2 linked regions of the Egicoccus sp. AB-alg2 genome follow. The protein of the gene in region 2 binds, or shares a complex with, the protein of the main gene of each other region. Links are inferred from orthologs where the notes say so. Each region holds a gene or a part of one and is shown on either strand. Other genes may lie near its edges.

The links.
Region 1: the proteins of lpdA (region 2) and ACERM0_RS09810 are in contact, whole or in part, in a crystal structure (PDB 1EBD), measured with the Geobacillus stearothermophilus proteins. The link is inferred for Egicoccus sp. AB-alg2 from one-to-one orthologs. Residues at the interface, in WP_049624544.1 of Geobacillus stearothermophilus: Pro340, Ser341, Asp344, Tyr345, Arg403, Asp406, Val408, Glu431, Ala432, Gly433, Asp438; in WP_033016211.1 of Geobacillus stearothermophilus: Ile130, Ala131, Met132, Pro133, Arg136, Arg140, Glu141, Asn155, Arg157.

Annotation. Positions count from the first base shown.
Region 1 is NZ_JBGUAX010000004.1:477,158-480,236, reverse strand. Bases 89-3,079 are described here. They hold ACERM0_RS09810 (dihydrolipoamide acetyltransferase family protein), read right to left. Parts: upstream 2,370-3,079; coding sequence 807-2,369; downstream 89-806. Other genes in these bases: ACERM0_RS09805 (alpha-ketoacid dehydrogenase subunit beta), read right to left, coding at 2,485-3,079; lpdA (dihydrolipoyl dehydrogenase), read right to left, coding at 89-794. Also shown: more of lpdA, read right to left, coding at 1-88.
Region 2 is NZ_JBGUAX010000002.1:211,663-214,648, forward strand. Bases 1-2,898 are described here. They hold lpdA (dihydrolipoyl dehydrogenase), read left to right. Parts: upstream 1-686; coding sequence 687-2,111; downstream 2,112-2,898. Other genes in these bases: sucB (2-oxoglutarate dehydrogenase, E2 component, dihydrolipoamide succinyltransferase), read left to right, coding at 2,117-2,898. Outside these bases: more of sucB, read left to right, coding at 2,899-2,986. UniProt on the Escherichia coli protein: Lipoamide dehydrogenase is a component of the glycine cleavage system as well as of the alpha-ketoacid dehydrogenase complexes.

The sequences.
Region 1 (3,079 bases), on a different replicon or contig from region 2:
ATCCGGTCGGCGGCCAGCGTGCGACGCTCGCCGTCCACCTCGACGACGACGTGGCCGGCGTCGCCGTCACGCGCCACCGACTGCACCCGCGCGGCGGTCAGCACCTCGATGCCGCGCTGCCGGTAGGCCTTGGCGACGGCCGCCGAGCAGTCGGCGTCCTCGAGCGGCAGGACCCGGTCGAGCGCCTCGACCACGGTGACCTCGGTGCCCATCGGCTGCCACATGGAGGCGAACTCCATGCCGATGGCCCCGGCGCCGATCACGACGGCGCGCCGTGGGGGCTCGGTGAACCACAGCGCCTGATCGGAGGTCTGCACCACCTCGCCGTCGACCTCCACGCCGGGCAGGGCGCGGGCGTACGAGCCGGTGGCGATCACGACGTGGCGGCCCTGCACGCGCGTGGTGCTCCCGTCGTGCGCGGTGACCTCGACCTCGACGCGGCCGTCGTCGCCGCGGACGAGCCGGCCGCGGCCCTCGTGCCGGGTGGTCCGCTTGGACACCAGGAAGTCCAGGCCCTTGAACATGCGGGTGATCACGTTCTCGCGGAACGCGGCGAGGGCGTCGCCGTCCAGGCCGTCGAACGTGACCCTCAGCCCCAGCACGTCGGCGCGGTGGACCTCCTCGAGGACCTCGGCGACGTGCAGGACGGCCTTGGAAGGAATGCAGCCGCGGTGCAGGCAGGTCCCGCCGACCTTGTCGGCCTCGACGAGGGCGACGTCCAGCCCGCGGGCGGCGGCGCGGAAGGCGGTGGCATAGCCCCCGGGGCCGCCACCGACGACGACGATGTCATGCACGATCCGGCCTCCTCAGCTGTGCAGCAGGATGCGGGCGGGGTTCTCGCACAGGCTCGCGACGTAGGTCACGAACCGGCCCGCCTCGCCGCCGTCGCTGATCCGGTGGTCGAACACCAGCGAGAACTTGCCGGTGCGTCGGACGGCCAGCGCGCCGTCGACTGCCCACGGGCGTTCCTCGATGGCACCGATGCCCAGGATCGCGCCCTCGGGGTGGTTGATGATCGGGTTGCCGTCGTCGTTGCCGAAGGCGCCGTAGTTGGACACGGTGAAGGTGCCGCCCGTCAGCTCGCCGGCGCCGATGCTGCCGTCCCGGGCCGCGGTGGCCAGGCGGTTGAGCTCGGCCGCGATCTGCAGCGTCGACTTCGTGTGCGCGTCCTTGATGTTGGGCACGATCAGGCCGCGGTCCGTGTCGGCCGCGAAGCCGAGGTTGACGTGCTCGTGGAGCCGGATCTCGCCGGCGTCGCGGTCGATCATCCCGTTCAGCGTCGGGAAGCGCCGCAGGCCGAGCACGACGGCCCGCAGGATCAGCGCGAACGGCGTGATCTTCACGTCGAAGCCGTCGGCGCGGGCCTGTTCGGTGAGGTCCTTGCGCAGCTCCCACAGCTCGGTGAGGTCGGCCCACTTCGTGCAGGTCGCCTCGGGGATCTCGCTGCGGGAGACCTCCATCTTCTCCACGATCCGCTTGCGGATGCCGCGGATCGGCTCGACCTCGCCCGGCGTGCGCCCACGGAACCCCGGGACGACCTTCTCGCCACCTGCCGCGAACCCGGCGAACGGGTCGGTGGCCGGCACCTGCTGCGTGCCGACGGCGGCAGTTCGAACTGCGGCGGTGTCCGGCGCCCCAGCGCCGGCAGCCGCGGGAGGACGACCGAGCGAAGCGAGATCGTCCGACCTGGAGTTGAGGACGTCGTCGCGGGTGATCACGCCGCCGGGTCCCGAGCCGGGCGCGAGGTCCGCGAGGTCGATGCCGAGGTCCTTGGCCAGCTTGCGCACCGGCGGCTTGGCCAGCGGCTTGACCGGCGCGGCCGTGACCTGACCGTTGCCGCCGCCGTTCCCGGCCCCGCCGCGACGCCGCCGGCGCGCGCCGGACTTGCCCTGCCCGTAGCCGACCAGCGGCTGGGGCTCCTCGTCGGCGTCCAGGCCGGTCGACTTGCGCCCGGCCTCGCCCTCGTGCACCTCGCCGTAGAGTCCGGCGGTCTCCTCGACCGACTTGGCGGCCGCGGCGGCCCCGGCCTCGAACCCGCCCTGCGCGGGCGAGGCCTCGGTGGCCGGCAACGGCTCGGCGCCGTCCTCGACGACGGCGCCACCTTCGACCTGCACATCGATGCGCAGGAACACCGTGCCCACCTGCAGGGCCTCGCCGACGTCGCCCACCTTCTCCACGACCCGGCCGGCGAAGGGCGAGGGCACGTCCACGACCGCCTTCGCGGTCTCCACCGACGCGACCGTCTGGTTGAGCTCGATCACGTCGCCGACCTGGACGTGCCACTCGACGATCTCGCCCTCCTCGAGCCCCTCGCCGAGGTCGGGCAGCTTGAAGTCCTTCACGTCCGCCATGTGTCTGTCAGCCTCCATCGGCGCCGCTCCCGGGCGCCACAGCCGAGCGTGCCGCCCCGCCACCACCGAGAAGGCGGCCGCGGCGCTCCCCCCGGGACGGGAGGAGCAGCCGGCACGTCGTCAACGATCGTTCTCAGTACGCGAGGGACCGCTCGACGAGGTCGAGGATGCGGTCGACGTCGGGCAGCCAGTACTCCTCGAGCTTGGCCGGCGGGTAGGGCGTGTCGTAGCCCGTCGCCCGCAGCACCGGTGCCTCGAGGTGGTAGAACGCGTGCTCCTGCACCCGGGCCGCGATCTCCGCGCCCATGCCCAGCGTCTGCGCCGCCTCGTGGACCACGATGGCCCGGCCGGTGCGCTGCACCGACGCCACGATCGTGGGGGCGTCGAGGGGGTTGAGCGAGCGCAGGTCGACGACCTCCAGCGACCATCCCTCGTCGGCGGCGGCCTCGGCCGCCTCCAGCGCGGTGCGCACCATGGGCCCGTAACAGAACACCGTCACGTCGGTGCCCTCGCGCCGGACCACCGCCTGGTGCGGCGCCTCGGTCTGCACCGGCAGCGCCGTGTCGGACTTCATCCAGTAGCGCCGCTTGGGTTCCAGGAAGACGACCGGGTCGTCCATCGCGATGGCGGCCCGCATCATCGAGTACGCGTCCTCGGGCGTGCCCGGCGTGAAGACCTTCAGGCCGGCCGTGTGGGCCCAGTACGCCTCGGGCGACTCCGAGTGGTGC
Region 2 (2,986 bases):
GTAGTCCGGCGGACGGTCGGTCGGTCGTCTGCAGGTCCCTGCCGGTGTCCGCTAGGTTCGGGCCCACGCGCGTGCCCGCGACGACGTCCCACGACGACGTCCCACGGGCGCCACCGGTCGCCACGCGACACGTGCTCGCGAGGTGTTCGAAGCTCCCACCCGGGGGGAGCCCGCCGCTTCTCCCGCCGCCCGTCCCTGCGGCACACCCCCGTCGCCGCGAACACGAGGAGACCCGTCACGTGGCCACTGAGGTCGAACTGCCCCAGCTGGGCGAGTCCGTGACCGAAGGTGTCATCACCGCCTGGCTCGTCGAGGTCGGTGACGAGATCCAGGTCGACCAGCCGATCGTGGAGATCTCCACCGACAAGGTCGACACGGAGATCCCCTCCCCCGTCGCCGGCACCGTCCAGGAACTGCGCGCCGAGGTGGACGACACCATCGAGGTCGGCCAGGTCATCGCCGTGATCGGCGAGGGCGCCGCCGCCGGTGGTGACGACGCGGGCGACCAGGACAGCGGTGAGCAGGCGTCGGACGACGAACGGGTCGCGCCGACCCCGGAACCCTCCGGCAGCGGGCAGGACGCCGCCGCCCAGGGCGCGCCCGCGTCCGGGGGTGCGGAGTACGTCGGCGGCGCCGAGGGCTCGCCGTCGGGCCCCACCGGCGGCGAGCAGCCGTCCGGGCAGCGGATCCAGCGTGGCGACGACCACGACTTCGACGTGATCGTGCTCGGTGGCGGCACCGGCGGCTACTCGACGGCCCTGCGCGCCGCGCAGCTCGGGCTGTCGGTCGCGCTGGTGGAGAAGGACAAGGTCGGCGGTACCTGCCTGCACTGGGGCTGCATCCCCACCAAGGCCGTCCTGCAGACCGCCGAGGTCGCGGAGTTCGCCCAGGAGGCGGCCGACTTCGGCGTGACGCTCGACTACCAGGGCATCGAGGTCAAGGCCCTCAACGAGCACAAGGACGCCGTGGTCGACAAGATGTGGCGTGGCCTGCAGGGCGCGCTGAAGGGCCGCCAGGTCGAGACGCTGCACGGCACCGGCAAGCTCACCGCCCAGGACACGGTCGAGGTGGCGCTCGACGAGGGCGACACCCGCACCATCAAGGCCCCGGCGATCGTGGTCGCGACCGGCTCGGCGCCGCGTGAGCTGCCGTTCGCCCCGTTCGACGGCAAGCGGATCATCTCCTCGGACCACGCGCTGCACCTGACGAAGCTGCCGAAGAAGGCCATCGTGCTGGGCTCGGGCGCCGTCGGCATGGAGTTCGCCACCGCCTGGAACGCCTTCGGCGTCGACGTCACGATCGTGGAACTGGAGAACCGCCTGCTCCCGCTCGAGGACGCCGACTCCTCCAAGGAGATCGAGCGGGCGTTCCGCAAGCGCGGGATCACCGCGCTGACCGGCGCCAAGCTCTCGGACGTGGAGACCACCTCGCGCACGGTCAAGTGCAAGGTGGAGACCAAGAAGGGCGTCGAGGAACTCAAGGCCGACCTGCTGCTGGTCGCCGTCGGCCGGCGCACGGTCACGGAGAACGCCGGGCTCGAGGACGTCGGCGTCAAGCTGGACGACCGCGGGTTCGTGGCCGTCGACGAGTACTGCCGCACCAGCGTGGACGGCATCTGGGCCGTGGGTGACGTCATCCCGACGCTCGGGCTCGCCCACGCGTCGTTCGCCGAGGGCTTCCTCGTCGCCGACCAGCTCGCGGGGCTCGAGGTGCTGCCGGTCGACTACAAGGGCGTGCCGCGGGTGACGTACTCGCACCCCGAGGTCGCATCGGTCGGCTACACCCAGCAGCAGGCCGAGGACGCGGGCTTCGAGGTCGTGACGGAGAAGTACCCGTTCCAGGCCCTCGGCCGGGCCGCCATGGCCAAGGCGACCGGCATGGTGAAGCTGATCGCGGAAAAGGACGACGACGCCGAGGGCGGCGCCGGCCGGGTCCTCGGCGTGCACATCGTCGGTCCGCGTGCGACCGACCTGATCGGCGAGGGCCAACTGATCTACAACTGGGAGGCGCTGCCCACCGACGTGGCGCACCTCATCCACGCACACCCGTCGTTCAGCGAGGCGATCGGCGAGGCGCACCTCGCGCTGGCCGGTCGCGCGCTCCACGGCTGACACCGATCGACCAACGTCCGCCGCCCACTGCGACGACGGCGGACCCCATACCGCACAGGAGAGCACCCGTGGCCGAGGTGGAGCTGCCCCAGCTGGGCGAGTCCGTCACCGAGGGCGTCATCACCGCCTGGCTGGTCGAGGTCGGCGACGAGGTCGACGTCGACCAGGCGATCGTGGAGATCTCGACCGACAAGGTCGACACGGAGATCCCCACGCCTGTGGCCGGCACCGTCCAGGAACTGCGGGCCGAGGTCGACGACACCATCGAGGTCGGGCAGGTCATCGCCGTGATCGGCGAGGGCGCGTCGACCGGTGGTGACGACGCCGGCGCGGACGACGCCGGCGAGGACACCGCGGAGGCCGAGGCTCCTTCGCCGGCCGAGGAGGCGGACGCCTCGGAGACGTCCGACGAGGACACCGCAGCAGACGAGTCGGCGCAGCCGGCCCCGGCGCAGGCCGCGCAGCCGGCCCCGTCCGCGCAGGGGGGCAACGGCGAGGTCCGCGGTGAGAAGGCGCTGACCTCGCCGCTGGTGCGCAAGCTGCTGCGCGAGGCCGGGCTCTCGACGAAGCAGGTGCGGGGATCCGGACCGGGCGGTCGCATCACCCGCGAAGATGCCGAGCGCGCCATCGCCAGCGGCGGTGAGGGGCAGCCCGCCGCCGGCCAGGCCGCGCCGGCCGACGGCCAGGCCGCGCCGCCGGCGGCGGCGCCGCAACCCGCTGCCGCACCGGTGCCGCCACCACCGCTGCCGGCCGCCGCACCCGGCCGCAAGCGTCCCGAGGCCTCGCCGCTGACGGTCGACTTCGGCGGCCAGCGCGAGGTCACCCAGGACCTGTCGCGGGTCCGCAAGGCGACCGCGAAGGCCATGATGACGGCG